Regions from separate parts of the Pseudomonas fulva genome, predicted to be linked through region 1. Evidence: riboswitches for the same ligand, from Rfam matches in the RefSeq annotation. Region 1 holds a riboswitch; each other region holds the start of a gene.
The links. A riboswitch is a leader RNA that binds a small molecule or an ion and turns the genes downstream of it on or off. The one in region 1 is predicted to bind cobalamin.

Region 1 (7,734 bases):
CCAGGCCAGGCCCTTGAAGCTGATGGGCCGGGTGATCAGGCGGCCATCCAGCTCCGGCAGCGCGATATGCATGGCCAGGTCACGGGGGCCGAGGCCCTGGGCGTTGCCCTGCCATTGTTCTTCGCTGTCCAGCGCGCAGAGCGCCTGCAGCACTGGCACGTCACGGCGGAATGGCCGCGCCTGGGGCGACTCCGGGTTGGACTGGGCGAAGCCGGTGGTGTTGATGATCAGACTGGCGCCCGCGTCGTCGAGCCAGTCCTCGACCTGGGCCAGGCAGGCCGCCTCCTTGAGGCTGGCCACCGCGATGGGCAGCGGGTTGAGGCCCTGGGCCTGCAGGCGCTGGCAGAAGGTATCGACGAAGGCGGTGTTGGCCGCCTGCACATGGGTGCGATAGAACAGCAAGGCGGCAACCGGTGCATCCGCTCGCCAGTCGCCGCGCCAGTCCTGCAGCGAGGCATTGCCGATACGCGGGTGATAGAGGCCAACCCGCGGCAGCGGGTGCGGCGGCTGCCAGCCGTAGTCCCGGCCCAGGTAACGGTCGGCGATGCAGTTGAAGAACTGCCGCGCGTTATCCACACCGCCCTGGCGCAGGTACTGCCACAGGCGTTCGGCATCGTCGGCGGTCACGTTGCCCAGCGCCGTGAGCTCGGGGTCGGGGTTATCGCAACCCGGCACCAGGATCAGCGTCTTGCCCTGCCCTGCCAGCTCCACCAGCCGCTCGATGCCGTAGCGCCAGTAGCTGACGCCGCCGTGCACGGAAATCATGATCACCTTGGCGTGCCGGAGCACCTGCTCGACATAGAAGTCCACCGAGGCGTTGTTGCCCAGCTGCGCCGGGCTGGCCAGGCGCAGGCTGGGGTAATCCTCGGGCAGATGGCGGGCGACTTCGGCCAGCAACGACAGGTGCGAATCACCGGTGCACAGCACCACCAGCTCGGCGGGGGTCTGGCCGAGGTCGGCGATGCTGTCGGCCGGCAGCGACTGGCCGGGCTGGGTACGCAGCAGGTGCATGACGGGCGCCGGTTACGCCAGCGCCGCTTTCAGCTCGGCCGTGATGGCCGTGTGATCGAGTTCCTGGCCGATCACGATCAGGCGGGTCACCCGCGCTTCATCGGGCTTCCAGGCGCGGTCGAAGTGCTTGTCGAAGCGTTGACCAACGCCCTGCAGCAGCAATCGCATGGGCTTGTTCGGCACGGCGACGAAGCCTTTCACGCGCAGAATGCCGTGTTTGCCGACGACCTCTTTCAGGGCGTTCAACAGGCGCGCCTCGTGTGCTTCCGGTAGTTCCACGTGGAACGAGTCGAATTCGTCGTGATCGTGATCGTCGTCTTCATCGTCGTGGTGGGTGCGACGGCCCTCGATATGCAGCTCGGTCTCGCTGTTCAGGCCCAGCAGCACATCGAGCGGCAGCGAGCCGCCATGGGCCTCGACCACCTTGACCGCCGGCGGCAGCTCCTCGGCCACTTCGGCGCGCACCGCGGCCAGCGCCTCGGCATCGAGCAGGTCGGCCTTGTTGAGGATCACCAGGTCGGCGCTGGCCAGTTGGTCGGCGAACAGCTCGTGCAGCGGCGATTCGTGATCGAGGTTGGGGTCGAGCTTGCGCTGGGCATCGACCTGATCGGGGAAGGCGGCGAAGGTGCCGGTTGCCACGGCCGGGCTGTCGACCACGGTGATCACCGCATCGACGGTGCAGGCGTTGCGGATTTCCGGCCAGTTGAAGGCCTGCACCAGAGGCTTGGGCAGGGCCAGGCCGCTGGTTTCGATGAGGATATGGTCGAGATCGCCGCGGCGCTCCACCAGCTCGCGCATCACCGGGAAGAACTCTTCCTGCACGGTGCAGCACAGGCAGCCGTTGGCCAGTTCATAAACCCGGCCGTTGGCTTCTTCCTCGCTGCAGCCGATGGAGCACTGCTTGAGAATCTCACCGTCGATGCCCAGCTCGCCGAATTCGTTGACGATCACCGCGATGCGCCGGCCCTCGGCGTTTTCCAGCATGTGGCGCAGCAAGGTGGTCTTACCGGCACCGAGAAAGCCGGTGACGATGGTGACGGGAAGTTTGGCGAGCGTTTTCATGGTGGCCCCTGGCGTCTGCAGAAACGGCGAGCGGGCAATAGGATGGCAGGCACGAGCAGGGCTCACGCGAAGGCATCACCGGATCACCCCGCCCGGTTGTCGAAAGCGTTATCGAGGCAGGTCTCCTGGCTGGCAGGTCATGGCACGCGGCCGGCCTTCCCGGTCTCCCAGTGGCGATTGGCGACGCACTCGCTGCTTACAGTTGCGGGGGCAGCCACGGCGATCCGTGTTCCCTCTTGAACCTGTTAGAAGCCTTCTGAACAGGTTTCCTCTCCATGGCGACCCATGGAGAACCTCGAAGACCGCAAGGCTACGCAGAGCCTGGGTAACGGTCAATCGCGGCGCGACCTGCAGCATATTGACGCTCTGGCCGCTTCGTGGTGTTCTTGCCCGGTTGTTTCAGGTGTCTCACGCCGCCGCGCGTGAGGTGAAACGGGAAGCCGGTTAGAGTCCGGCGCTGCCCCCGCAACGGTAAGCGAATGCCAGGATCGTTTTGGCCACTGTGCACACGCATGGGAAGGCCGATCCCTATCGCCGCAAGGCGATCGTCGTGAGCCCGGAGACCGGCCTGAATCCTCTGTTTGGCAACCCGCGGTGGGCGGGCACGCGCCGATCGCTGCCTGCTCGTGCGGGCTGTCTCGCCGTGTCCTGCTGTGCCGTTTACCCCTGAGGTCTACGATCATGTCCAGCAGTGTCCTTTCTGATTCCAGCGCCTCTGCGCTCCCCCTGTCGCAACGTATCCTGCTCGCCGTTGGCAGCTGCGTGCTGGGCGCCGTGCTGATCTTCTTCGCCGGCTTCTCCGAGGTCGAAGCCCTGCACAACGCCGCTCACGATACCCGGCATAGCGCCGCGTTCCCCTGCCACTGAGGGCACCAGAATGATCAAGCGTATCGCCCGGACCGCCGGGTTCGCCGGCCTGCTCGCCGCCATCGTGCTGACCCTGCTGCAGAGCCTGTGGGTAACCCCTTTGATCCTGCAGGCGGAAGGCTTTGAGATCGCTGAGCCGGCAGTTATCGAACAGAGCCATGACGCCACCGCAGCCCACGACCATGGCGCGAGCGGCCATAGCCACGACGGCGAAGCCTGGGCCCCGGAAGACGGCTGGCAGCGCCTGTTATCCACAGGCCTGAGCAACCTGGTCGTCGCCGTCGGCTTCGCGCTGATGCTCGCCGGTCTGTTCACTCTGCGTGCCCCCGAGAAAACCTGGCATGGCCTGCTCTGGGGCCTGGCGGGTTTCGCCACCTTCGTACTGGCACCCTCCAGCGGCCTGCCGCCGGAACTGCCAGGCACTGCCGCGGCGGACCTGCTGCTGCGCCAGTACTGGTGGATCGGCACCGCGGCCTCGACCGCCGCCGGCCTGGCGCTGCTGGCATTCGGCGGCAACGGGATGCTGCGCATTCTCGGTGTGGCGATTCTCGCCCTGCCCCACCTGCTCGGCGCGCCGCAGCCTGAAGCCCATGAAAGCCTGGCGCCCGAAGCGCTGGAGCATCAGTTCATCCTCGCCTCGCTGCTGACCAACGCGGTTTTCTGGGCCGCCCTGGGCCTGACTGCCGCCTGGTTCCATGGCCCTGGGCGCCAGCCGCAGTGAATGAACGGCCCATCCTCGTCGCCGGCCTGGGTTGCCGGCGCGAGTGCTCGCGCGATGAGCTGCTGGCCTTGCTCGACAGCACCCTGGCCGAGCAGGGCTCGAGCACGGCCGAGCTGACGGCCCTGGCCAGCAGCGCCCACAAGGCGGCTGAACCTGGCCTGCAGCTGCTGGCCGCGCACCTGAACCTGCCGATCCACTTCCTGCCCGCCGAGGTGCTGGCGGGTTACCATGGGCGCCTGACCGAGACCTCGGCCAAGGCGTTGCAGCTGACCGGCACGCCAGGCGTCGCCGAAGCCAGCGCCCTGGCCCTGGCCGAGCAGCTGAGCGGCCGACCCGCTCGCCTGTGGATAACCAAGCGCAAGAGCGCTGCCGCCACCCTGGCCGTAGCCCGAGTCGATGGGTAGGGATCACGCCCTGTCGAGCCACCGGGATTTTCATCGGTCGATACAAGACGCCGCCACCCATATTCAGGAACCCCATGACCGTCTACTTCATTGGCGCCGGCCCCGGCGACCCCGAGCTGATCACCGTCAAGGGTCAGCGCCTGATCCGCAGCTGCCCGGTGATTCTCTACGCCGGCTCGCTGGTGCCCGGGGCGGTGCTCGACGGCCACCAGGCCCATCAGGTGATCAATACCGCCGAATTGTACCTGGATGAAATCGTCGCCCTGCTGCACGCCGCCCACGCCCGTGGCGAGGACGTGGCGCGGGTGCATTCCGGCGACCCGTCGCTGTATGGCGCCATCGGCGAGCAGATTCGTCACCTGCGCGCGCTGGGCATCCCCTTCGAGATCATTCCCGGCGTGACGGCCACGGCCGCCTGCGCGGCGCTGCTGGAAAGCGAGCTGACGCTGCCCGAGGTGTCACAGACGGTGATCCTCACCCGCTACGCCAGTAAGTCGCCGATGCCGGCCGGCGAGCAGCTGCAAGATCTCGCCCGCCACGGCGCGACCATGGCCATCCACCTGGGCGTTCAGCACCTGGCAAAGATCGTCACCGAGCTGCTGCCGCACTACGGCGCCAACTGCCCCATCGCGGTGGTGCACCGCGCCAGCTGGCCGGATCAGGACTGGGCGATCGGCACCCTGGCGGATATCGAGGCGAAGGTCAGCGCCAGGGGCTTCAAACGTACCGCGCTGATTCTCGTCGGCCAGGTACTGGGCGCGGAGGACTTCGCCGACTCGGCGCTCTACCGCGAAGGCCACCGCCACCTGTTCAGGACAGGCGCTGCAGACGATACAGGCTCTCGCTGACCTGGCCGCGGTTGTCGGCAATGGCGATCTGCGCGCCCTGACGGGCAAGGCGCTCATTAAGGTCGCTGGCGTACAGCTGCTTGAGGAAGGTCGGGTAATCGAGCGCCCCATGCTGGCCGAACAACCAGGCATGCAGTGCGGGCAGATGAAAGCTCCACGCCCCTTCATGGCAATCGAAACCGGCCTCGCGCAGCCGTACGATCAGTTGCTGATCACCCTGCAGCACAGCCGCGCAATAGGCATACAGCGTATCCAGCCATTTGCTCATATCAGTTGGCGACCACCGGCAGTTCGATACGGAAACAGGCCCCGCCTTGCTGATTGCTCACGCTCAGCTTGCCGCCCATCTGGTTGACCAGGCCGTAGCTGACCGACAGCCCCAGGCCGGTGCCCTTGCCCACCGGTTTGGTGGTGAAGAAGGGGTCGAATACCCGATCCAGCAACAGCGGGTCGATGCCGCCGGCGTTGTCCTGAACCTGCACGATCACCTTGTCGTCCTCGCGGTCACTGCGCAGCAGGATACGGGGCTCCAGTTCCGGATGCTTGTCCCGGGCGCTGAGCAGCGCGTCCTTGGCATTGACCAGCAGGTTGATGATCACCTGCTCGAGCTGGTCGGCATGCCCGCGCACCGGGGGCGTACCGCACAGCTCCAGGGTCAGGTCGATGTCACGGACCAGTTCGCCCTCGCGGATCAGGGTCACGGCGCCCTCGATGGCATCGTCCGGGCTGAACAGGTCGTCCTCAACCTCGGAGCGCCGCCCGAAAATGCGCATATGGTTGATGATCTTCGCGGCACGGGTGATCTGCTGCTCGATACGCCCCAGCTTGTTCTTCAGGTACTCGGGGTTGGCCGAGCCGTTTTCCACGCCCTTGAGGGTGTTGGTCAGGGCGATGCGCATGACGTTGAGCGGCTGGTTGATCTCGTGGGCCAGCCCCGTGGCCATCTCGCCCAGCACCGCCATCTTGGCGCTCTGGTTGAGCATCTGCCGGGCCTTCTGCAGCTCGGTATCGTCGCGGCCGACGGCCTGCACCTCGAGCAACTTGCCCTGCTCGTCGAACACCCCGCGCTCGGACAGCACCCACCAGATGTGCTCGCGGCCGGGCAGGTCCATGCGCACCAGCGCCGTGCCGACCGGCTCGTCAGGTGTCAGTTGGCGGTGGCGCTCGCGAAACTGGGTCAGCTCCTGGGCCGACAGGTAGCTGGCCAGGCTGGTGCCCGGCAGGTTTTCCTGGCGGATGCCCAGGTACTGGGCCAGCGGCCGGTTGGCGTAGACCAGGGTGAGGTCGGGGCGATAGCGACAGATGATCGCCGGCGAGTCCTCGACCAGGATGCGGTAGCGCTCCTCGCTCTCGCGCACCCGTTCGGCGGCCAGGGCGGCATCGGTCACGTCCAGGCACAGGCCGACTGCCTCGATGGGGATGCCCCGCTCGTCACGCAGCAGCTTGGCCTCGTCCTGCAGCCAGTGGTAACGGCCATCGCGGTCGAGCAGCCGGTAACGGCAGCTGGCCACGCCCTGGCTGAGCAGGCTGCGGGTGTGGGCGAAGTAGATGTCGCGGTCATCGGGGTGGATGAAGTCGGCCACGCTGCGCTGCACGAAGTCGTCCAGCGTCCAGCCCAGCAACGCACTGCAGCTGTCGCTGCAGAACACCGGCACGAAGGCGCCGTCGTCGTAGCGATTCACATAGATCACCGCCGGCGCACTGGCGACCAGGCTCTTCAAGCGCGTGGTGGCGGCGTCGGCCTCGACCTCCTTGAGCTTCATGTCGTTGATGTCCAGCACCGCGCCGACGATACGCCGCTGGCCATTGGCGTTGAGGATGCGCGTGTGGATGCGGAACCAGCACAGGGCGTCCTCGGCATCGCGCAGGCGCACCACCTGTTCGAAGGCACGGCCGCTCAGTTCGGCATCGCCCAGGCGGATGCGAAACTCGTCGCGATCGGCCGCGTTGAGCAGCTCCAGCCAGTCGGCCAGGGTGACTGCCGCACCCTGGGTGAAACCGAAGCGCTGCATCAGGCAGGGCGCCAGCAGAAAGGCGCCACTGCGCGGCACGTATTCCCACCAGCCGGTACCCAGCAGGTTCTGCAGGATGTCCACCCGCTCGCCATGCACCTTGCGATTCTGCTCGTCGAGGCGTTGCAGCAGCGGAGCGGCGACATGGGCGAACAGATCCAGCCAGTCCCGGGTATTGAGCTCGGGCATGCTCTGGTGGGCGACGTACGGCGAGCACAACAGCCAGGCGCGGATGCCCTGGTGATCGGCATACGGCACCAGCCACACCGAGTCGGCGGCGTGCCACTCGGTCATCCCGGCATCACCGCGCAGCCACTGCACCGGCTGGTCGCCGGCATAGTGCTGCAGCTCGCGCGGCAGGTGCTGGCCGTCGTCCCAGAACACCGGCGTCAGGGCGTCCCGGTAATGACCGACGACCTGCCAGCCGCCACGCAGGGTATCCGGCAATGCCAGGGCCACGCAGGCCATGCGCAGGGCCTGGGCCATGGCGCCCAGCCAGTCGTGGATATGGCGCGGAAACTCGACGCGTTCGGTGCCGCGCACGGTCTGCGCCACGGCGCTGATCTGCGAGAACACCTGCAGGCGCTGCTCGCAGGCATGCAGGCGGGCCAGGAAGTCGCCCACCTCGAAGGCCTGCAGCGACCAGCCCTGCACTTCGGCCTTGAGCCAGCCACGGGTGTGCAGGATGCCACCATCACGGGTGACGAAGGACAGGTCGAGCATCTGCTGGGCGAAAGCCGCCAGGTCGGTGACCAGATAGCGGCTCTGGCCATGCAGCAGCTGCTCCAGCGGCAGCACCTGGGAAATCG
Region 2 (7,734 bases), 780 kb from region 1:
GATGGCAGAAAGGCAAAAGCGGCAATCGATGCGGTACCTGTGGGAGCGGGCGGGGGCGCCCAGTCCATGCCCGCGAAAAATCACGGGCATGGCCCGTTCCCACAGGATAGGGGAACGGCCGCTTCCGCCACTCTGCCGCCAATTCATCGGGATACGGATTCGGGTTTGCCAGTGGACAAGTGCGTGAACGGTCCTCAGAGGGCCGGGGCCCAGGTCAGTGACAGCAGGGCCGTGCGGCCTTCCTCGCGGTATTCGCTGTAGTTCGTCACGGGCCAGCTTCCATGACTGTACTGGGCGCGGCCGTAACCTTTGTCCAGCACGTTGTCCACCTTCAGGCCCAGCGCCAGCTCCGGTGTCGCCTGCCAGTTGCCGCGCAGGCCAAGCAGCCCATGGCCGGCGATCCCGCGCTGATTGTCGACGTCGTCGTAGGTACGGCTGACCGCCTGCCAGGTGGCGCCGAATGACCAGTCGCCGAACTGGCGATCCATGTCCAGGCTCAGGGTGCGCTTGGCGCGGCGATTCAATAGCTTGCCGGTGCTGCGGTCGCGCGGATCGATCAGGCTCAGGCCGAGGGCGGCCTGCCAGCCCAGCAGTTCATGCTGCAGGCTGCCTTCGAAGCCGTTGATGCGCGCCTTGTCGAGGTTCTCGGCGGGCCAGCCGCTGATCGCATCACGCAGGTCGGTACGGTACACCGAGGCTTGCAGCGCCGTGCGCTCGGCTACCTGGCTGCGCCACTGCAACTCGTAGGATTTGGAGGTCTCCGGCTGCAGGTCCGGGTTGCCGCCACCTGGCCAGTAGAGGTCGTTGAAAGTCGGCGCGCGGAAGCCCTCTGCGTAGGAGAAGATCAGCTCGTTGCGCGCATCGAGCTGGTAACCCAGGGCCGCGCTTACCGTGTTGGCGCTGCCGAACTGTTGGTTCTTCTCGTGGCGCAGGCCCAGTTCGGTATTGAAGCGCTCGCCGCGGTAACGGTGCTGCGCGAGCAGGGCGTGGTTCCAGCGGCTGTCCTCGGCGTAGGCGGTATTGCTGTTGAGCCGTTCCTGGTAGCCATCGGCGCCGAGCAGCAGGCTGTGGCCGTTGCCCAGGTCGAGGGTGTTGAGCCAGGCCAGGCTGTCGCGGTAGGTGTTGAAGGGGCTGCTGGCGGGCACGTCATCGAAACGCTCGACGGAGCGGTTCTCGCTGTGGCCGACTTCCAGGCGGCTTTTCCAGTCAGGCAGCAACTGGGCGTCGAGGAACCCGGAGTAGCTGGTCAGCTGATAGTCGGCGTACGGGTAGGCGCCTTCCCAGCCACCGTCGTATTCGCTCTCGCCGCGCTGGTCGAGCACGCTGAAGCCGGCTTCCAGCGTTTCGCTGAAACGGTGGCTGAGGTTGGCGCTCAAGGCGTTGTTGCGGTAGGCGTCGCGGTCGCTGTCCGGCGCCACGGGGGCATGGGTGCGATTGATGCCGCGGGTGTCGTCGGCGCTCAGGCCGAGGTTGAAACGAGTGTCGGCATCGCCACCGGACAGGCCCAGGCTGCGTTCCCAGCTGTGGTTCGACCCATAGCCGACGCGCAGGCGCGGGTTGAGCCCTTCGCCCGTAGCCCGACGGGTGAAAATCTGCACCACACCGCCAATCGCATCGGCACCGTGAATGGCCGAGCGTGAGCCGCGCAACACCTCGACACGTTCGATCTGCTCGACATTCAGGTATTCCAGCGGCGCGCCACCAGCAGAGGCCGAGCCGATGCGCTGGCCGTCGACCAGCACCAGGCTCTGTGCGGTCTTGGTGCCGCGAATGTACAGGCCACTGGTGCTGCCGCGGCCACCGGCGCGGGTCACCTGCACCCCCGGCACCCGGCTCAGCAGGTCGAGCACGCTGCCGGGCTGCAGGCGCTCGATGTCGGCGCGGGTGAATACCGTGGTGGGCGTGCTGCTCTGTTCGCGCGGCTGCACGTCTCGGTTGCCGGTTACCACGGTCTCCGAGAGCTTGAGCGCCTCGTCGTAGCTCGTGGTGGCCGCGAGTGCCAGGCCTGGCGACAGGGCGCAGGCGAGCATCAGGTGAAGCTGTTTCATGGTGGGTGTCCTCGCAGGTCGGCAGACTTTCGAGGAGGGCGAGCGCAAGCGCAGCGCACGCTGACGCCTGACGGTGGTGCCCTCCGCAACACGCGTCTCGTCCTGCAAGGCCGGTATCCGGGCTTTCGACCGGCAACCGCTCGCCTTCCCGGTAGGCCCAGTGGCGGTTGAGCGGCTGTGCAATCGGCTGATTGCGGTCGATTACCGTTGCGGGGGCAGCATCGGCTTGGCGCGCGTAGCGAGCGCACCGACTTCCCGTTTAACGCGCGGCGTGGCAGCGCCGCGGGCACCTGGCAGGAGGTGAACGAGGCGTACCTTAGAAGGTGACTGCATGAAATACAAGCAAGTCGGTCAGGCTCTGCTTGAGCCTTTCTCAAGACGCTGACGCACGGCCGCTTCGATGCCGGCTTCGTCCAGGCCGCACTCGGCGAGCATCTGGTCGGGACGGGCGTGCTCGACATAGCTGTCGGGCAGGCCCAGGTGCAGCATCGGCTTGAGCGTGCCCTGGCTGGCGAGGAATTCGCTGACGGCGCTGCCGGCGCCGCCCATCACGCTGTTTTCCTCGATGGTCACCAGCAGGTCGTGGCTGGCGGCCAGTTCGCTGACCAGCGCTTCGTCGAGGGGTTTGACGAAGCGCATGTCGACCACCGTGGCGTCCAGGGTTTCGCCGACGCGCAGGGCCTCACTCAGCTGCACACCGAACACCAGCAGGGCCACGCCGGCGCCCTGGCGACGCACCACGCCCTTGCCGATCGGCAGCGGCGTGAGTTCGCGGTCGATGGTGGCGTTCGGGCCGCTGCCGCGGGGGTAACGCACCGCCGCCGGGCCAGTGAACTGGTAGCCGGTGGTGAGCATGTGGTGCAGCTCGTTCTCATCGCTCGGCGTCATGATCAGCATGCCGGGGATGCAGCGCAGGTAAGAGAGGTCGAAGCTGCCCGCGTGGGTCGGGCCGTCTTCGCCGACCAGGCCGGCGCGGTCGATGGCGAACAGCACGTCGAGGTTCTGCACCGCGACATCGTGGATCAGCTGGTCGTAGGCGCGCTGCAGGAAGGTCGAGTAGATCGCCACCACCGGCTTGGCGCCTTCACAGGCCATGCCGGCGGCCAGCGTCACCGCGTGCTGCTCGGCGATGGCCACGTCGAAGTATCGATCCGGGTGGCGTTCGCTGAAGGCCACCAGGTCCGAGCCTTCCTTCATGGCCGGGGTGACCGCCATCAGGCGTTCGTCATGGGCGGCCATCTCGCACAGCCACTGGCCGAACACGCTGGAGTATTTCGGGCCGGACGGCGCCTTCACCTTGGCCGGCGCGTTGATCGGCTCCAGCTTGGTAATGGCGTGGTAGACGATCGGGTCGACCTCGGCTGGCGCGAAGCCCTTGCCCTTCTTGGTGACCACGTGGAGGAACTGCAGGCCCTCCAGGTCGCGCATGTTGCGCAGGGTGGCCAGCAGGGTCGGCAGGTCGTGGCCGTCGATGGGGCCGATGTAGTTCCAGCCCAGCTCTTCGAACAGGGTGCCGGAGACCAGCATGCCCTTGGCGTGCTCTTCGGTCTTGCGGGCGATTTCCCAGGCGCCGGGCAGCTTGGACAGCACCTTCTTGCTGCCTTCGCGCACGTTGGCGTAGGTGCGGCTGGAGAGAATCTTGGCCAGGTAGTTGGACAGACCGCCGACGTTCTTGGAGATCGACATGTCGTTGTCGTTGAGTACCACCAGCATGTTGGCCTTCACGTCGGCAGCGTGGTTGAGCGCTTCGAAGGCCATGCCGGCGGTCAGCGCGCCGTCGCCGATCACCGCCACCGACTTGCGCTTGCTGCCCTGGCGCTGGGCGGCGATGGCCATGCCCAGTGCGGCGCTGATCGAGGTGCTGGAATGACCGACGCCAAAGGTGTCGTACTCGCTTTCCGAGCGACGCGGGAAGGCAGCGATGCCGTCCTTCTGGCGCAGGGTGCCCATGCGCTCGCGGCGGCCGGTGAGGATCTTGTGCGGGTAGGCCTGATGGCCGACGTCCCACACCAGGCGGTCGTCGGGCGTATCGAAGACGTAGTGCAGGGCGACGGTCAGCTCGATCACCCCGAGGCCGGCACCGAAATGCCCGCCGGTCTGGCCGACCGTGTAGAGCAGGTACTGGCGCAGTTCATCCGCCAGGGTTTCCAGCTCGGCTTCGCCAAGGCGGCGCAACTCATCCGGCGTGTTGGCGCGGTCGAGCAGCGGCGTCAGCGGGCGTTCGCGGGGAATCTCGTGGAAAGTCGTCGGCATCAGGCGAGTCGTTATAGGAATTCAAAATAGTGGGGCAGTCTACCTGATGCGATGACCCTAGCCCAAGGGAGGACTTGGGCGTGGTTGCCGCAGCAGCGATGTCAGATAGACAGCGGTTCAGTTGCGCCGTTCGACGATATAACGCGCCAGCTCGCGCAACGGTTCGGCGGCATCACTGAACGGCTGCAGCGCTTGCAGCGCCTGGTCGCGCAGTTCCAGGGCGTAGGCCTTGGCCGCGGCCATGCCGAGCAGAGCGGGGTAGGTGGGCTTGTCGTTCGCCTGGTCCTTGCCCTGGGTCTTGCCCAGGGTCGCGGTATCGCTTTCCACGTCGAGGATGTCGTCCTGCACCTGGAAGGCCAGGCCAACGGCACGGGCGTAGGTGCTAAGCGCCGCCAGGGCTTGTTCATCGGCACGACCGCTGGCCAGGGCGCCGAGGCGCACGCTGGCTTCGATCAGCGCACCGGTCTTGTGGCGATGCATGGTTTCCAGTGCCGGTTGCTGCAATTGCTGGCCCACCGAGCCGAGGTCGATGGCCTGGCCACCGACCATGCCGGCCGGGCCTGCCGCATCGGCCAGGGCCTGGAACATGCTCAGGCGAATCTCGGCGCTCTGCGGGTTGTGCGCTGTGCTGGCGAGCACGGCGAAGGCCAGGCTCTGCAAGCCATCGCCGGCAAGAATCGCGGTGGCTTCGTCGAAGGCGATATGGGTGGTCGGTTGGCCGCGACGCAGGTCGTCGTCGTCCATGGCCGGCAGGTCGTCGTGCACCAGGGAATAGGCATGGATCAGCTCCACCGCGCAGGCGGCGCCATCGGCCTGCTGCGCGCTGCCGCCGAGGGCTTCGCAGGCGGCATAGGCGAGCAGCGGGCGCACCCGCTTGCCACCGTTGAACACGCTGTAGCGCATGGCCGCATACAGGCGCTCGAGCTCGGCACGTGGCGCGGTGAACAGCGGTTCGAGGGCGGCGTCGACCTGTTTCTGGCAGCGCGCCTGGTAGGCGGCGATCATAGCGGCTCGTCCGTTTCGAAGGGCGCCGCTTCCAGGGCGCCGTCGCGCTCCAGGAGGATCTGTACCTTCTGCTCGGCCTGGGTCAAGGCGGCCTGGCATTCGCGGGTCAGGCCGATGCCCTGCTCGAAGGCGCTCAGCGACTCCTCCAGCGACAGCTCGCCGTTTTCCAGGCGCTCGACAATGGTTTGCAGTTCGGTGAGGGATTGCTCGAAGTCGAGCGCGGCTTTCTTGCGGGCCATGGTCAGCAGGTCTCAGGCGGGGTTCGCGGTCGCCGCGACACTAGCAGAGGGCTCTTTCGTGAGCAAATCAGCGCGAGTGGGCGATTTGGATGGGTATACAGTATTCTTGCCGCTATTCATTTCCTGCTGGCCTTAGCCGATGCGCCTGTTTCTCTGTGAAAAGCCGTCCCAAGCCAAAGACATCGCCAGCGTGCTCGGTGCCACGCGGCGCGGTGACGGCTGCTGGCTGGGCAACGGCGTGACGGTGACCTGGTGCATCGGCCATCTGCTCGAGACGGCGCCGCCGGATGCCTACGATGCGCGCTACAAACGCTGGGTGCTGGATGACCTGCCGATCGTCCCGCAGCAGTGGAAGATGCGCATCAAGCCCAAGACCGCCGCGCAGTTCAAGGCGGTCAAGCGCCTGCTCGGCGAAGCCAGCGAACTGGTGATCGCCACCGACGCCGACCGCGAGGGCGAAATGATCGCCCGCGAGTTGCTCGACCACTGCCGCTACCGCGGGCCGATCCAGCGGTTGTGGCTATCGGCGCTGGATGACGCCTCGATCCGCAAGGCCCTGGCGGCGCTCAAGCCGGGCGCCAGCACCTACAACCTCTATCAGTCGGCGCTCGGCCGCTCGCGGGCCGACTGGCTGATCGGCATGAACATGAGCCGACTGTTCACCTTGCTGGGGCGCAAGTCCGGTTATCAGGGCGTGCTGCCGGTCGGTCGCGTGCAGACGCCGACCCTGCGCCTGGTGGTGGACCGGGATCGCAGCATCGCCGATTTCGTGCCGGTGCCGTTCTGGGCCATCGAGGTGACGCTCGATGGCAATGACACGCCGTTCACCGCCGGGTGGCGCGCGCCCCAGGACGATTGCGACGAGCAGGGCCGCTGCCTGAAACAGCAAGTGGCGCAGCGCGCCGCCGAAGCCATGCAGGGCGCCGAGCATGCCGTGCTCGAACGGTTGAAGACCGAGCGCATGCGCGAGGCGCCGCCGTTGCTGTTCGATCTCGGCACGCTGCAGCAGGTGTGCTCGAAGAAGCTTGGCCTGGGCGCCCAGGAAACCCTGGATATCGCCCAGAAACTTTACGAGACCGACAAGCTGATCACCTACCCGCGCAGCGATTGCGGCTACCTGCCGCTGAGCCAGCACGCCGAAGCGCCGGCCATTCTGGCCGCGCTGGGGCAGGCCGATCCTGCATTGCGTGAAGTGCTGGCCCATACCCAGGCGCAGCGCCGCTCGCGGGCCTGGAACGATGCCAAGGTCAGCGCGCACCACGGCATCATCCCGACCCTGGCAGCGGGTGCTCTGGCCCGACTGAGCGGCCGTCCACGCGCCGTCTATGAACTGATCCGCGCCCGCTACCTGGCGCAGTTTCTGGCCAACCACGAATACGACCGCACCCAGGCCGACTTCGACTGCGCCGGCCACAGCCTGCGCGCGGTCGGCAAGCAGATCGTCGAGCCTGGCTGGAAGCGCGCGTTGCCCGAAGCCCTGGCGCCCGGCAAGGCCCGTGAGGCGCCTGCGCCCCAGGCCTTGCCCATGTTGCATGAAGGGCAGCAGTGCGCGGTACGTGAGGTGACCCTCAAGGATCAATTCACCCAGCCGCCCAAGCCGTTCACCGAAGGCGACCTGATCCAGGCGATGAAGAACGTGGCGCGGCTGGTCGAGAACCCGCGCCTGAAGCAGAAGCTCAAGGACACCACCGGCATCGGCACCGAAGCCACCCGCGCCGGGATCATCCAGGGGCTGATCGACCGCGGTTACCTGAGCAAGCAGGGCAAGACCCTGGCGGCCACCTCGGCAGCCTTCGGCCTGATCGATGCGGTACCGCGGGCGATTGCCGACCCCGGCACCACGGCGATCTGGGAGCAGGCACTGGACATGGTGCAGAGCGGCGAGATGCCGCTGGAGGAGTTCGTCGCCAAGCAGTCGGCCTGGATGGGCCGGCAGATCGAGCGCTGCCGCGAGCTGCAACTGACCATCAGCGGCCCGCCGCCGGGTGGCAAGCCGGCCTGGAAGGGCAAGCGCAAGGGGGCCTCGCGCAAGAAGGCTGCACCGGCCAAGCGTGCAGGTGCTAGCGCCGCAAAGGCCAGGTCGAAGTAGGCCAATTACTTCTGATTAGAGGATCTCCCTCGCCGCCAGGCGGTGGACGGATGAAGCGTCGTCCACCCTACGGATGGCGCTGAATATGGGGGCGGGCGGG
Region 3 (7,734 bases), 2.6 Mb from region 1:
GTCGCGCAGTGGCTCCGCTTCGCTCAGGCCGCCTTGCCCAGCCTGGTAAGGCAGCAGACGGATGCACAGCGGGCTGATCTGCAGCGACGCCCGGCCTTCGGCATGCAACTGATCGCGCAGCCGGTACAGGGTATGGAACAGCAGGAAGTGGCTGCGAAACAGCTCCAGGGTGTCGCCTGGCAGGCGTTCGTCGCGGCCTTCCCAGCGGCTCAGGCGCAGCAGCAATTCGTATTCGGAGAGCCCGTCGGGCGAGGCCTCCAGCAAGTCGAGCAGCCTGCTGTCAGCTACGGTCTGTTCGTTCATCGGCTTTCCTTGGTCGATGAGGGGGCGCGGCCGGACGGTTTTATCGGCGTGCCGACAGTTAGCCGTTTTGTGGCTGGGGTGCGCCTCGTTTTCTGGGTAAAATGCGCGGCTTCAGTACTTATAGCGGATTCTTGCGCGCCATGGGCACCCTCTCGGTCAATCAGAACAAGCTGCAAAAACGCCTGCGTCGGCAGGCCGGCGAAGCCATCGCCGACTTCAACATGATCGAGGAGGGCGACAAGGTCATGGTCTGCCTGTCCGGTGGCAAGGACAGCTACACCATGCTCGACATCCTGCTGTACCTGCAGAAGGTCGCGCCGATCAACTTCGAGATCGTCGCGGTGAACATGGACCAGAAGCAGCCGGGCTTTCCCGAGCATGTGCTGCCAGCCTATCTGGAGTCCATCGGTGTGGCGTACCACATCGTCGAAAAGGACACCTATTCGGTGGTCAAGGAAAAGATCCCGGAAGGCAAGACCACCTGCTCGCTGTGCTCGCGCCTGCGCCGCGGCACCCTGTACACCTTCGCCGACGAGATCGGCGCGACCAAGATGGCCCTCGGTCACCACCGGGACGACATCCTCGAGACCTTCTTTCTCAACATGTTCTACGGTGGCACCCTCAAGGCCATGCCGCCCAAGCTGCGTGCCGACGACGGTCGCAACGTGGTGATTCGCCCGCTGGCCTATTGCAGCGAGGCGGATATCGAGGCCTACAGCACGCTCAAGGAATTTCCGATCATCCCGTGCAACCTGTGCGGCTCCCAGGAAAACCTGCAGCGCCAGGTGGTCAAGGACATGCTGCAGGAGTGGGAGCGCAAGTCGCCGGGCCGTACCGAAATCATGTTCCGCGCCCTGCAGAACGTGGTGCCTTCGCAGCTGGCTGACCGCAACCTGTTCGATTTCACCAGCCTGAAGATCGACGAGCAGGCCACGCCGCGTTTTCTCAATGTGATGAACCTGTAATTTTCGAGGGCTGACCACAAGCGATGCATGATTATCGATGGCTGCATGAGTACTGCGTGAACCGCTTCGGCTCGGTCGAGGCGCTCGAGGCGCGTCTGCCGCAGCCGGTTTCGGACAAGAAGCTGCGCGCGCTGGGTAACGATCGCTACCTGTCGATCATGAGCCTGCGCATCTTCAGGGCCGGCCTCAAGCACAGCCTGGTCGACGCCAAGTGGCCGGCCTTCGAGGAGGTGTTCTTCGGCTTCGACCCGGAAAAGGTCGTGCTGATGGGTGGTGAGCGCCTGGAGCGACTGATGCAGGATGCCCGGCTGATTCGCCACCTGGGTAAGCTCAAGAGCGTGCCGCGCAATGCGCAGTTCATTCTTGATGTGGAGCACGGTGCGCTCACCGGCCCGGCGGCTGTGGGAAAGGCCGCCGCGCCCAAGCCCGGCTTCGCCTTTGGCGCGCTGATCGCCGACTGGCCGGTGACCGATATCGTCGGCCTCTGGCACTGGCTGGCCAAGCAGGGCACCCAGCTCGGCGGGCTTTCCGCGCCGCGCTTTCTGCGCATGGTCGGCAAGGACACCTTCATCCCCAGCGATGACATGGTCGCCGCCCTCAAGGCGCAGAAGATCGTCGACAAGGTGCCTAATAGCCAGCGAGACCGCGCAGCGGTTCAGGCAGCATTCAATCAGTGGCATGCGGAAAGTGGTCGGCCCCTGTGCCAGCTTTCGGTGATGCTGGCCCACACGGTCAACCATTGATGCGGCCGCAGCTGCAGCGACTGGTGTCGGCGTTCATCGATGCGCAGCGCATCCTGATCATCACCGGGGCAGGGATTTCCGCCGATTCCGGCTTGCCCACCTACCGCGGCATCGGTGGCCTCTACAACGACCACACCGATGACGGCGTGCCGATCGAGGTGGCCATGTCCGGCGAGATGCTGCGCGGCGATCCGGCGCTGTGCTGGAAGTACCTGGCGCAGCTTGGCAGCGCCTGCCTGGGCGCCGAGCCGAACGCCGGCCACCAGGCGATCGCCGAACTGCAGGCCATCAAGCCCGAGTGCTGGGTGCTGACCCAGAATATCGACGGATACCACCGCCTGGCCGGCAGCCCCCTGGACCGTCTGATCGAGATTCACGGAGAATTGGCGCCGCTTTATTGCCAGCGATGCGGACAAACCGACGAGCGGTTGGCCGAGCATCTGCAGCGGCCGCTACCACCGCTGTGCGCGAGCTGCGGCGGTGTGCTGCGCCCACCGGTGACGTTGTTTGGGGAAATGTTGCCGTCCACAGCCCTGGAGCGTCTACGACGGCAGTTGGCGAAGGGTTTCGATCTGGTGATCAGTGCCGGCACCAGCGCCAGCTTTCCTTATATAGCCGAGCCGCTGCTGCAAGCGCGCCGGTCGGGAGGCGTGACGGTGGAGGTCAATTTGTCGCAGACCAGGGTCAGTGAATGGGTTGACTTGCGGCTGGAAGAACGGGCCTTAGATGTTTTCCCGGAACTACTGAGTCACATTGCTGCTCATAATATTTGCAAATGAGCCCGTTCGCGGGCATAGTCGCGGCTGTTCATTTTTCATGCCACGGTCGTGCCCATGCGCAAACGCTTCGCACCCCTCGTGCCTCTCGCACTCACACTGGTTCTCGCCGCCTGCGCTAACCACACCTCGCAACCCCAGATCGATACGCCTCAGGCCCAGGCTTCATTGCCTGCCAGGCCGGTGGTCGCTGCGCCTGTCGTGGAGCTCAAGGATGCCGGCGAAGACGACGCTGTCGTCGATTTCGCCAATCATGCGCCTTATGCGTTGCCGCAACTGGCGGACAGCGTTCTGGAAAAGGGTATTTCCCTGATCGGCACGCGCTACCGCTTCGGTGGTACCTCGGTGAAAACCGGCTTCGATTGCAGCGGCTTCATCGGGTACCTGTTCCGCGAGGAACTGGGGATGGAGCTGCCGCGCTCGACGCGCGACATGATCAACATCGATGCGCCACTGGTCGATCGCAAGGCCCTGAAGCCGGGTGATCTGGTGTTCTTCAGCACGGCCGGTCGCGGCCGCGTCAGCCACGCCGGCATCTACCTGGGCGACGATCAGTTCATCCATTCCTCCAGCCGTCGCAGCGGCGGCGTGCGTATCGACAGCCTGGACGATGGCTATTGGAAGCGCACCTTCATCGAAGCCAAGCGCGTTCTGGCATTGGCACCGACCGAGCATTTGGCCTCTCAACACTGATGAGGAGTTGCCCGGTCAGAATGCTCGGGTAACAATTCGAATGTTTTCAAGCGACTGCAGTGTAAAGCTAAAGCTTGCACTGCGGTTGTGGACACGGCAGAGTAGGGCGCATTCAGGCTCCAGGATCGTCCGTCCATGACTGCCACCATCCGCGTCGCCTTCCTTCTGCTCGCAGCACTGCTCAGTGCCTGTTCCAGCCGAGCGCCCGTACCTGCCCCGCAACCCGTCGTGGTCATGCCTGCACCCGGTGTTTACCAGGGGGGCGCGGACGATGTGCTGTTCCGCGCGCTGGGCCTGGTGGGCACGCCCTATCGTTACGGCGGCAATACGCCGGACAGCGGTTTCGATTGCAGCGGGCTGATCGGCTACGTGTACCGTGACGCCGCCGGCATCAGACTGCCGCGCTCGACCCGCGAGCTGATCAGCATGCGTGCGCCGACCATCGGCCGGGACTCCCTGCGCAGTGGCGATCTGGTGTTCTTCGCCACCAATGGTGGGCGTCAGGTCAGCCATGCCGGCATCTACGTCGGCGAAGGGCGCTTCGTGCATGCGCCATCGTCAGGTGGCACGGTGCGCCTGGACAGCCTTGGCAACAGCTACTGGCAGCGCACCTACATCGAAGCCAAGCGGGTCTTTCCGGTGGAACTGGCCAGCCATCCCTGAGCACGCCGTCGCGCGAGGCCGCGCGACACAAGCGACTCTGCGATTGACGCTCATGCCGTCAGTCCTTACCCTTTGCGGCCTGCTTCAGGTGCCCCTGGTCGCGGCCAGGGGTGAAACTGGGAAGTCGGTGCGCTGCTGCCAAGCGAGCAATGCCGACGCTGCCCCCGCAACGGTAAACGAGTCCAACCACGCTTCTGGCCACTGTATCGCTGATACGGGAAGGCGCGTTGGTCGCTGTGTCCCAAGGGACGCGCGCTCGCAAGCCCGGAGACCGGCCTGTCGCTTTTTCCCTAGGTTGCGCGGTGGGCGCGGCCGGTGCGCGGCCCCTGGGCCAGCCCCTGCCTGCTCCTGCGTGATCGTTTTTATCGTCGAGCACCCATACGTGCTCGAACCGCGCGAGCTTGCTGGCGCCGAGGAGATCCCATGAGCGAATCGACCCCATCCCCCAGCCGCGAATCGGCCGAGCGCGACGCGCGCCATAACGCCCGCATGGCGCGCAAGAAGGCGCTGATGGACGAAAGGATCGCCCAGGCCCAGGACGAATACGGCTTGCTGCTGGTGCACAGCGGCAATGGCAAGGGCAAGAGCAGCTCGGCCTTCGGTATGGTCGCCCGGGCCCTGGGCCATGGCTTGAAGGTGGGCGTGGTGCAGTTCATCAAGGGCGGCATGGCCACCGGCGAAGAGCACTTCTTCCGCCGCTTTCCCGATGAAGTCAGCTACCACGTGATGGGCGAGGGCTACACCTGGGATACCCAGGATCGCCAGCGTGACATCGAGAAGGCCCGCCTGGCCTGGGATGTTGCCAGGCACCTGCTGAACGATCCGCAGATCGCCCTGGTGGTGCTGGACGAGCTGAATATCGCCCTCAAGCACGGCTACCTGGATGTGGATCTGGTGCTGCGCGATATCGAGTCGCGCCCGGAGCTGCAGCACGTGGTGGTCACCGGCCGCGGCGCACCGCCGGCGTTGCTCGAGGCCGCCGATACGGTGACCGAAATGACCCTGGTCAAACACGCCTTCAAGGCCGGTGTAAAGGCGCAGAAGGGCGTGGAATTTTGAGCACGGTAGACGCGCTTTACGCCGAGCCTGGGGCGCCACGGCGCTGCCCGGCCCTGGTGATCGCCGCGCCCGCTTCGGGGCAGGGCAAGACCACCGTCACCGCCGCCCTGGCGCGCCTGCATACCCGGCAGGGCAAGCGGGTGCGGGTGTTCAAGTGCGGGCCGGATTTTCTCGACCCGATGATCCTCTCCCGTGCCAGTGGCAACCCGGTCTACCAGCTGGACCTGTGGATGGTCGGCGAGGCCGAGAGCCGGCGTCTGCTCTGGGAAGCGGCGGGCGAGGCCGATCTGATTCTCATCGAAGGCGTGATGGGGCTGTTCGACGGCTCGCCGTCGGCAGCTGACCTGGCGCGTCGTTTCGGCGTGCCGGTGCTTGGCGTGATCGACGGCTCGGCCATGGCCCAGACCTTCGGCGCCCTGGCCGTCGGCCTGGCCAGCTACCAGCCGGACCTGCCCTTCTCCGGCGTGCTCGGCAACCGGGTCAATCCAGGTCGCCATAACGACCTGATCCGTGACAGCCTGCCGGCCTCGATCCGCTGGTACGGCTCGTTGCCGCGCAGTGCGGCCATCGAGTTGCCAAGCCGGCACCTTGGCCTGGTGCAGGCCGCCGAGCTGGCCGACCTGGATGTGCGCCTGGATAGCGCGGCCGATGCCCTCGAGCAGACCGCGACCCTCACCCTGCCACCGCCGGTGAGCTTCGCGGCGCCCGCGCTGGCGCCACTGGAACCGCTTCTGGAAGGCGTGCGTATTGGCGTGGCCCATGATGCATCCTTCGCCTTCATCTACCAGGCCAATCTCGATCTGCTCGAGCGCATGGGCGCGACCCTGGTGTGCTTCAGCCCGCTGGCGGACGAAGCGCTACCCGCGGTGGACAGCCTCTATCTGCCCGGCGGCTACCCGGAACTGCACCTGCAGGCACTGAGCGGCAATCGACCGATGATCGACGCCATCAGGGCGCACCAGCAGGCCGGCAAGCCGCTGCTCGCCGAATGCGGCGGCATGCTGTACCTGCTCGAGTCGCTGAGCGACGTCGCCGGCGAGCGCGCCGAACTGGCCGGCCTGGTGCCTGGCCATGCACAGATGCAGAAGCGCCTGGTCGCCCTGGCCTTGCAGCGCGTGGCACTGCCCGAGGGCGTGCTGCGTGGGCACAGCTACCACCATTCGCGCCTGGAGTCGGGGCCGCAGCCGCTGGTCCTGGGCGATTGTCCGAATGACAAACCGGTCAGCGAGGCGGTATTTCGGATCGGCCGCCTGACCGCCTCTTATATCCACTTCTATCTGCCGTCGAACCCGACGGCCGCCGCGGCGTTGCTGCGGCCATGAGCGAGCACGCCTTCAGCGCCGAAGAGCGCGCCGCGGTCTACCGCGCCATCGCCGAGCGCCGCGACATGCGCCATTTCAGCGGCGGCGAGGTGGCGCCCGAACTGCTCGCCCGGTTGCTCGAGGCGGCGCACCAGGCGCCCAGTGTCGGCCTGATGCAGCCGTGGCGCTTTATCCGCATCACCCGGCCGGCGTTGCGTGAGGACATCTATCAGTTGGTCGAACGCGAGCGTCAGCTGACCGCCGAGGCCCTGGGCGAGCGCTCCGATGAATTCATGCGCCTGAAGGTCGAGGGCGTTCGCGACTGCGCCGAAGTGCTGGTGGCCGCCTTGATGGAGGGCCGTGACGCCCATGTCTTCGGCCGGCGCACCTTGCCGGAAATGGACATGGCGTCGCTGTCCTGCGCCATCCAGAACCTGTGGCTGGCAGCCCGCGCCGAAGGCCTCGGCATGGGCTGGGTATCGCTGTTCGACCCCGCCGCACTGGCCGAGCTGCTGGCCATGCCGCCGGGCAGCAAGCCGGTCGCGGTGCTCTGCCTGGGGCCGGTGCAGGCCTTCTACCCGGCGCCGATGCTGGTCCAGGAAGGCTGGGCACAGGTGCGGCCGCTGCATGAGTTGCTGTTTGAGGATCGCTGGGATCAGCATGAATAACGAGAGCCGTCCATGAGCCTGATCCTCAGCGCCGTCGCGGGCGTGACCCTGGATGCCGCCCTCGGCGAGCCGAAGCGCTGGCACCCGTTGGTGGGCTTCGGCAAGCTCGCCAACCGCCTGGAGCAGCGTTTCAACCCGTCCGGTGGCGGCTGGCGCAGCCACGGTGTGAGCGCCTGGTGCCTGGCGGTGCTGCCGTTGACGCTGCTCACCCTGCTGTTGGTGCAGCTGCCATGGGTCGGTTGGCTGGTGCAGATCCTCGCCCTGTACGCCGCCCTCGGGCTGCGCAGCCTGGATGAACACGCCCAGCCGGTGGCCCAGGCGCTGCGCCTGGGTGATCTGCCGCTGGCCCGCCAGCGGGTCGGCTACATGGTCAGCCGCCGCACCGAGGACCTGGATGCCACCGGCGTGGCCCGTGCCGGTACCGAGTCGGTGCTGGAAAACGGCAGCGACGCGGTGTTCGCCGCGCTGTTCTGGTTTCTCGTCGCCGGGGCGCCGGGCGTGGTGCTGTACCGCCTGAGCAACACCCTGGACGCCATGTGGGGCTATCGCAACGCGCGTTTCGA
Region 4 (7,734 bases), 2.6 Mb from region 1:
GCATCGAGGCAGAGGTGAACTACCTGTTTCACGGTCCGCTGGGTTTGCAGACCCGCGATTTCACCTGGAAGCCTGAATACCGTCAGGCGGTTGCCACCTCCATCGACACCCTCAAGTTGCTGAAGAAGACCGACCGCGGCCTGAACGTCGAGCAATTCATCGATGACCAGTACATCAAGGCCGCCTTCGAGGCCGAGGGGCGGGATTATGGCCAGGCGCTGGCCAACTACGCGCAACTGCCGTTAGAGGCCAACGATGCAGTGACCGGCCAGCCGATCACCGACTTCAAGCGTGTGGCGCAGATCTGGGTGCGTGGCGAGAGCAAAGTGCGCCACTACGCCTCGCCGGAGGCTGCCTTCAAAGCCCTGGCGCAACTTGAGGAAGAGGGCAAGGACATCCGCGCCATCTACGCCCAGGCCGCTGATAGCGGCATCAAGCTGCTGGCCAACCAGGCCTGGTTCGTGCGTAACGGCAAAGGTGAACTCAGCGCCTTCCTGCTCAAGGATCAGGCCCAGGCCTATGCCAAGGCTCACGGCGGTGAAGCGCTGGACTTCGGCAGCGCCAACCAGCGCCAGATAGCCGCCCGCTGATCGGCCTGCTGCGCCATGCCCCATGTGGCGCAGCATTTCACTGGAGCCTGATGATGACTTCTCTACACCGCTGGCCCTTGCGTCTGGCTTCGCTCGCCCTGTGCCTGCTTTTCTGGCAGGTGGCGACGCAATCGCGCCTGGATTTCGGTTTGCTGACCTTTACCTACGTGCCCACGCCAGCCTCGGTGGTAGACGCTGCCGTGGCGCTGGTCGAATCCAGCAGGCTCTGGGATCACGTCGGCAGCAGCCTCGGCCGGGTGTTTTCCGGTTACCTGATCGCCGCCGTGCTGGGCGTCGCCCTGGGCATCGCCATTGGCCGTTCTCGCTGGGCCGAAGACAGCCTGCTACCGCCGCTTGAAGTGCTGCGGCCGATTCCCGCGGTGGCCTGGATTCCTCTGGCGATCCTGATGTTTCCTTCCTCTGAATTGTCGATGATCTTCATCACCTTCACCGGCGCGCTGTTCCCGGTGCTGCTCAACACCATCCATGGCGTGGAAGGCGTCGACGCCCGCCTGGTCGCCTCGGCGCGCAGCCTCGGGGCAGGGCGCCTGGCGATCCTTCGTGAGGTGATCCTGCCGGGCGCTGCGCCGAGCATCGTCACCGGCCTGGCGATCGGCATGGGTACTTCGTGGTTCTGCCTGGTCACTGCGGAAATGATCTCCGGGCAGTTCGGTATCGGCTATTACACCTGGGAGTCCTACACCATCCAGAACTACCCGGACATCATCGTCGGCATGCTGCTGATCGGCCTGCTCGGCATGGGCAGCAGCCTGTTGGTCAAGCGCCTCGGCAGTCTGCTGACGCCCTGGTACCGCGCGGGAGGGCGTCACTGATGAGCATCCATGAAACGGTGCTGTCGGCCGGACGGATCGACATCGAAAAACTGACCATCCGTCTCGGCGAAGGCGCCCAGGCATTCGACGCCGTGCAGGCGCTGGATTTCTCCATCGCCGCGGGCGAGTTCGTGTGCATTCTCGGCCCGTCCGGTTGTGGCAAATCAACCTTGCTTGGCGCCCTGGCCGGGCACCTGACGCCCAGCGCTGGCGCCTTGCGGGTGGACGGCCAGGCCGTTGCAGGGCCGTCGCCGCAGCGCGGCATAGTGTTCCAACATCACACCCTGTTGCCCTGGAGCAGCGTGCTCGACAATGTCGCCTTCGGCCTGAAGATGCAGGGCGTCGGCAAGGCGGAACGGCGGCAGCGGGCACGGGAATTCCTCGGCCTGGTTGGCCTGCAGGATTTCGCCTCGCGCTGGCCCAATCAGCTCTCCGGCGGCATGCAGCAGCGCGCCGAAATCGCCCGGGTGCTGATCAACCGGCCACGCCTGCTGTTGATGGACGAGCCCTTCGGTGCCCTGGACGCCCAGACGCGCAGCAAGATGCAGGAGTTGTTGTTGGATATCTGGGGCCGGGTTCGCACCACGGTGGTGTTCGTCACCCATGACATCGACGAAGCCCTGTTCCTGGCCGATCGCATTTTGGTGATGAGCCCGCGACCGGGCCGCTTTATCGAAGACTTGCGCCTGGACTTCCGTCGCCCACGCCACGCCGGCCTGTTGACCAGTCCCGACTTCGTGCAACTCAAGCGCCACTGTCTGGAATTGCTGCGCCATGAAGAAGGCCGTGAGCTGCCGCGCCTGACGCCGCTCGGCCTGCCTACCGAACATCCGCCATTGCGAGTAGCGCTATGACCAACCCGAACAACGATATAAGCACCGACAACCCCGACATTCTCGACCTGCTGCCGCGCCTGCAGGATGGCGACGCCGGGGTGCGACGCATCGCTCTGATCGAACTGGCCGACCTGGAAGAACCAGAGGCGTTGCCCTGGTTGACCCAGGCGCTGACCCGGGACAGCTCTGCCGATGTGCGGGCCGAAGCGGCGCGGCTGCTGGAAGCCTGGGAGGAGCCCGAGGTGGTCGACGCGCTCTGTGCGGCGCTGACCGATGCCGACGCCCGGGTACGCGGCGCGGCGGCGCAGAGCCTCAGCGAACTGAAGAGCGCTGAGGCGGGCCGTGTGGTGTTGCCCTGGGCCGTTCATGCCGACGCCTTCGTACGCGCCAGCGCGTTGCGTGCCTTGCGTGAGTTGCGCCTGATCGACAGCGTACCCACCGCTGTTGCGGCGCTGCAGGATAGCGATGCCTTCGTGCGTCGCGAGGCGGTGGGCATTCTTGGCTGGCTCAAGCAAAGCGATGCCTTGCCCCTGTTGGCGCGCCTGGCCAGTGACGATAGCGATACCGAAGTACGCCGTGCGGCAACCGGCGCTTTGGGCCTGGCCAGCGACGACAGCGTGCTGCCGGCTCTAAAGGCGGCGCTCAAGGATCGTGAATGGCAGGTGCGCGAAGAAGCAGCCACCACGCTGGGTAAGGTCGGCCAGGCGACGGCCGGCCCCGCGCTGCTGGAGGCGCTGAGCGACAGCTACTGGCAGGTGCGCCTGCGCGCGGTGCGCTCGCTCGGTCGCTTGCGCTTCGCAGCGGCGCATGACGGGCTGGTGGAATTGCTCGGGCACGCCATCAGCAACCTGCGCAAGGAGTCCGCGCTGGCGCTTGGCGAACTGGGCGACGATCAGGCACTGCCCGCACTGCTGGCTGTCGAGCACGATGCCGACCCGGAAGTGCGCAAGGCCGTGCGGATCGCCATCGGCCAGTTGCGCCTGCAAAAAGCATGAACCAGGCGCCCGTCGCAGTACGCAACAGTGCCACACAAGCCACGCTGACCGTGGATTGGGGGCAAGGGCAGGTTCTGGTGCTCGGCCATGGCCGCCTGCGTGCTGCGTGCCCATGCTCGAAATGCCGGGCGGCCCGGTTGGCGCAGCGTATCGATGTGGTGCCGGATGGCATACGCATCACGGCGATCCATGCCCAGGGCTATGGTGTGCAACTGATGTTCGACGATGGTCACGACCGCGGTATCTATCCCTGGCGTTATTTGCGTGAGCTGGGGGAGGTGGCAGGTTGAGTTGGCCATGCTTGTCGCATGGCCTGGTCGTCGCGGTGCCATCTGCGGGATGACCGAAAATCGCTTCGCGCCGAGGGCGATGCTCCTACCGACATGGCGTCGAACCGTCGATATTGCAGGCTCCTCGATACTGTAGGAGCCTGCTTGCGGGCGAATGGTTGTCGCGCCGCAGATGTTGAGAACGGCCACCATCGCATTCGCGCCGAGGGCGACGCTCCTACCGGCATGGTGTCGAACCGTCGATTTTGCACACGCCTCGATACTGTAGCCGCGCCCTGCGGCGAGTGCTTGTTGCGACGCGGCCTTGGAAAGATGGCTGCAATCGCGCCGCGATGGCGATGCAGGCACTTATCCCTTGTTCTTGCGTTGTGGCTTGGGCCGGCCCTGCACGCACTTGAAGCGCGGCTCGGTCTTGCAGATCACGTAGATGCGGCCGCGACGTTTGACGATCTGGCAGTCGCGATGACGCAACTTGGCCTGTTTAAGCGAGGCGACTACTTTCATGCCTTGGCTCCTGCGAAGCCTGCAAAGCGCTTGTTGAAGCCAGCCACACGGCCTTCGCTGGTGACCTGGCGCTGCTGGCCGGTATAGATGGGATGGGAGGCGCTGGACACGTCCAGGGTGACGTAGGGATAGGTGTTGCCATCGCTGTGTTGACGAGTCTTGTCGGTGTCGACCGTCGAGCCGATCAACCAGTAGGCGTCAGCAGCGACGTCGTGGAACAGAACAGGGCGATAGGTGGGGTGAATACCTGGTTTCATGAGAGCTCCGATAATTACGTTATAAGATAACATTTATAGTGTTGTTGATTATGATTCCCATTGCAAGTTCTGGGTCGATAATTTCAGGGGCCATGCGTGGCCGGGCATCAAGAGCTGATTCGGCTTGCTAAAATGTTATGTTGTAACAATAATGGCCGCGCTTTTGCGCAGGGCACTGCGTGGGCTTGGCTGGATCCGATTGCAGTCGGTGAACGGAAACTGCGGCAAAGCGCTGCAGGCGGATCACTTAATCGTTTAAGATGCCGCCGCCGGTTTCCGCGAGGAATTAATAGGGAATCCGTCGCCGCCTCTGGTGGCCAAACGGAACTGCCCCCGCAACTGTAGGTACCGAGCAGCGCTGCATTCGTGTCACTGGAATCGCTTCCGGGAAGGCCGCCGCGCTGCATGGACGTACCAGTCAGGAGACCTGCCGGCATGGGTCTGATTCCGCTTCTGCGGGCAGGGCCAGTAATCGAACCGCCGGCGGGGTGTCCGGGAGGGGCATCCGTGATCACTTCCCGCAAGGGACAGGTGCGGCCATGGTCGCGCAGCGTGATGTGTTCTCCAGCCTACGCACTGCCGTTATGCGTATTTGTTGATTAGGAGATCACCCGCATGTTCGTACCACGCCTTGCCGTCATCGGCGCCGCCCTGGCGCTGTCTTCCATGGCCCATGCCGCCGGCCCGACCCAATACCCGCTCACCCTGGAAAACTGCGGCCAGTCGCTAACGTTCGCAAAAAGCCCCGGCAACGCCGTGACCATCGGCCAGGCAGGTACCGAAATCCTTTATTCCCTGGGCCTGGGCGAACGCCTGGCCGGCACCTCGCTGTGGTTCAGCCACGTGTTGCCCGAATTCGAGGAGCAGAATGCCAAGGTGCCGCGCCTGGCCGACAACGACCCAAGCTTCGAATCGGTGATCGGCAAGCGCCCGGGCCTGGTAGCGGTGCAGTTCGAGTGGATGGTGGGCGAGCAGGGCGTGGTGGGTACGCGCAAGCAATTCCACGACCTGAACATTCCCACCTACATCATGCCGACCGACTGCGAAGGCAAGGACAACCTGGTCGGCGCAGACGGCACCCGCCTGCAGCCGTTCCAGATCGACAGCCTGTACAAGAGCATCAACCAGCTGGCGCAGATCTTCGACGTGCAGGACAAGGGCGACGCCCTGGTCGCCGACCTGCAGAAGCGCCTGGCCGCGGCGGTGGCCGGTGCCGAGCAGCGCCAGGCCCAGGATATTTCCGCGCTGTTCTGGTTCTCCAGCCCGGACATGGATCTGGACCCGTACGTGGCTGGCCAGAAGGGCGTGGCCGACTACATGATGAAGTCCCTGGGGCTGCGCAACGTGGTCGAGTCCAGCGAGGAGTGGCCGAGCGTCGGCTGGGAAACCCTGGCCAAGGCCAATCCCACGGTGCTGGTGCTGGCGCGCATGGACCGTCGCCGCTTTCCCGCCGACGACGTGGAGAAGAAGCTCGAGTTCCTGCGCAACGACCCGGTCGCCAAGCACATGGACGCCGTCAAGAACGGGCGCATCGTGATCATCGACGCCGATGGCATGCAGGCCTCGCTGCGGATGATCACCGGCATCGAAACCCTCGCCAAGGCCGTTGACGAATTCCAATGATCGCGCGCAGTTCTCGCCTGTTCCTGCTGACCATCGCCTGCCTGCTGCTTCTTGGTGTGGCGGTGATCGCCGGAGTCGCCCTGGGCGAAACCCGCATTGCGCCCTCGGTGGTGTTCCAGGTGCTGGCCAACAAGCTGTTCGCGGCAGGCTTCGTGCTCGACCCGATCGATGAGGGCATCGTCTGGAATTACCGCCTGACCCGCGCCCTGGTCGCTGCCAGCTGCGGGGCCGGGCTGGCGGTGTCCGGCGTGGTGCTGCAGGCATTGCTGCGCAACCCCCTGGCCGATCCCTACCTGCTGGGTATATCTGCCGGCGCCTCGACCGGCGCGGTTTCCGTGGCATTGCTCGGCTTGGGCGCCGGCATGCTGACGCTGTCCATGGGCGCCTTTCTCGGCGCGGTCGCCGCCTTCGCCCTGGTCGCGCTGCTGGCCCGTGCTGCGGGTGGCGGGGCGATCAGCGGCAGTGCTCAGATCATTCTGGCCGGTATCGCCGGTTCCCAGCTGTTCAATGCGCTGACCTCGTTTCTGATCACCAAGTCGGCCAGCGCCGAGCAGGCCCGCGGCATCATGTTCTGGCTGCTCGGCAACCTCAGCGGGGTCGACTGGCAGGACGTACTGCTGGCCGTGCCCATGGCGCTGGCCGGGGTCCTGCTGGTCGCCTGGCACACCCGGGCGCTGGACGCCTTCACCTTCGGCGCCGAGTCGGCGGCCTCCCTGGGCGTGCCGGTGCGCCGGGTACAGGCCACCTTGATCGCCTGCACCGCCCTGGTCACGGCGGTGATGGTGTCGATCGTCGGCTCCATCGGTTTCGTCGGCCTGGTGATCCCCCACGCCGCGCGGCTGCTGGTCGGTGCGCGGCATGGCCGGCTGGTGCCGGTCTCGGCACTGATCGGTGCGGTGTTCCTGATCGCCGCCGATGTGCTGTCGCGCACGGCGATCAATGGCCAGGTGCTGCCGATCGGCGTGGTCACCGCTCTGGTCGGCGCGCCGGCGTTCGCGGTGATTCTGGTGCGCGGGAGGCGAGCGCGATGAGCACCGTGTTGCAGTGCAGCGACCTGGGCTGGTCGGTAAAGGGCAGGGCGATCGTGGCGGGGGTCGACCTCGAGGTGCGCCGGGGCGAAACCCTGGGGCTGATCGGGCCCAACGGCTCGGGCAAATCGACCCTGCTCAAGCTGCTCTCCGGCATTCGTGCGCCGGGCAATGGCCAGGTGCAGCTCGATGGCAGGCCGCTGGCGAGCCTGGGCCGCCGCGACGTGGCCCGGCAGCTGGCGTTCGTCGAGCAACAGGCCGATACCAGCGACGCGGTGACGGTGCGCGACGCCGTCGAACTGGGGCGCACGCCCTGGTTGTCGGCGCTGCAGCCGTGGTCGGACGATGACGAGCGCATCGTCATGCAGGCCCTGGCCGACGTGGACATGGCCCACATGCACGAGCATGCCTGGAGCACCCTGTCCGGCGGTGAGCGCCAGCGCGTGCACATCGCCCGGGCGCTGGCCCAGCAACCCCAGGTGCTGCTGCTCGACGAGCCGACCAACCACCTGGACATCCAGCATCAGCTGTCGATCCTCAACCTGGTGCGCGCGCTGCCGGTCACCACCCTCATCGCCCTGCACGATCTCAACCAGGCCCTGGAATGCGACCGCCTCGGGGTCATGGAACATGGCCGCCTGGTGGCACTGGGCGAGCCCGGCGAAGTGCTCACCACCGAACGCCTGCGCGACACCTTCGGGGTGCGCGCCCGCTACCTGACCGACCCGGAAGATGGCGCCCGGGTGCTGCGTTTTCATCCTGCCTGACACGGACGGTT

Region 2: another riboswitch for cobalamin. It lies ahead of K8U54_RS06285 (TonB-dependent receptor domain-containing protein); the one in region 1 lies ahead of cobW (cobalamin biosynthesis protein CobW).
Region 3: another riboswitch for cobalamin. It lies ahead of cobO (cob(I)yrinic acid a,c-diamide adenosyltransferase); the one in region 1 lies ahead of cobW (cobalamin biosynthesis protein CobW).
Region 4: another riboswitch for cobalamin. It lies ahead of K8U54_RS23360 (ABC transporter substrate-binding protein); the one in region 1 lies ahead of cobW (cobalamin biosynthesis protein CobW).

The regions. Positions count from the first base shown of each region.
Region 1 is NZ_CP082928.1:2,164,865-2,172,598, forward strand. Features, by position in the region: gene cobN (cobaltochelatase subunit CobN) at 1-1,011, opposite strand, end outside; gene cobW (cobalamin biosynthesis protein CobW) at 1,024-2,073, opposite strand; cobalamin riboswitch at 2,172-2,361, opposite strand; cobalamin riboswitch at 2,458-2,659, shown strand; gene K8U54_RS09710 (CbtB domain-containing protein) at 2,755-2,940, shown strand; gene K8U54_RS09715 (CbtA family protein) at 2,951-3,661, shown strand; gene K8U54_RS09720 (cobalamin biosynthesis protein) at 3,658-4,065, shown strand; gene cobM (precorrin-4 C(11)-methyltransferase) at 4,140-4,913, shown strand; gene K8U54_RS09730 (hypothetical protein) at 4,876-5,181, opposite strand; gene K8U54_RS09735 (PAS domain-containing sensor histidine kinase) at 5,183-7,734, opposite strand, start outside.
Region 2 is NZ_CP082928.1:1,383,358-1,391,091, reverse strand. Features, by position in the region: gene K8U54_RS06285 (TonB-dependent receptor domain-containing protein) at 195-2,048, opposite strand; cobalamin riboswitch at 2,140-2,357, opposite strand; gene dxs (1-deoxy-D-xylulose-5-phosphate synthase) at 2,400-4,301, opposite strand; gene ispA ((2E,6E)-farnesyl diphosphate synthase) at 4,419-5,306, opposite strand; gene K8U54_RS06270 (exodeoxyribonuclease VII small subunit) at 5,303-5,545, opposite strand; gene K8U54_RS06265 (DNA topoisomerase III) at 5,685-7,634, shown strand.
Region 3 is NZ_CP082928.1:4,719,888-4,727,621, forward strand. Features, by position in the region: gene K8U54_RS21765 (DNA-J related domain-containing protein) at 1-303, opposite strand, end outside; gene ttcA (tRNA 2-thiocytidine(32) synthetase TtcA) at 444-1,268, shown strand; gene K8U54_RS21775 (DNA-3-methyladenine glycosylase I) at 1,292-2,011, shown strand; gene K8U54_RS21780 (NAD-dependent deacylase) at 2,011-2,790, shown strand; gene K8U54_RS21785 (C40 family peptidase) at 2,845-3,480, shown strand; gene K8U54_RS21790 (C40 family peptidase) at 3,616-4,143, shown strand; cobalamin riboswitch at 4,213-4,437, shown strand; gene cobO (cob(I)yrinic acid a,c-diamide adenosyltransferase) at 4,567-5,202, shown strand; gene K8U54_RS21800 (cobyrinate a,c-diamide synthase) at 5,199-6,524, shown strand; gene bluB (5,6-dimethylbenzimidazole synthase) at 6,521-7,171, shown strand; gene cbiB (adenosylcobinamide-phosphate synthase CbiB) at 7,184-7,734, shown strand, end outside.
Region 4 is NZ_CP082928.1:5,050,365-5,058,098, forward strand. Features, by position in the region: gene K8U54_RS23325 (ABC transporter substrate-binding protein) at 1-590, shown strand, start outside; gene K8U54_RS23330 (ABC transporter permease) at 641-1,423, shown strand; gene K8U54_RS23335 (ABC transporter ATP-binding protein) at 1,423-2,277, shown strand; gene K8U54_RS23340 (HEAT repeat domain-containing protein) at 2,274-3,254, shown strand; gene K8U54_RS23345 (DUF971 domain-containing protein) at 3,251-3,544, shown strand; gene ykgO (type B 50S ribosomal protein L36) at 3,893-4,048, opposite strand; gene K8U54_RS23355 (type B 50S ribosomal protein L31) at 4,045-4,305, opposite strand; cobalamin riboswitch at 4,559-4,754, shown strand; gene K8U54_RS23360 (ABC transporter substrate-binding protein) at 4,921-5,928, shown strand; gene K8U54_RS23365 (FecCD family ABC transporter permease) at 5,925-6,959, shown strand; gene K8U54_RS23370 (ABC transporter ATP-binding protein) at 6,956-7,723, shown strand.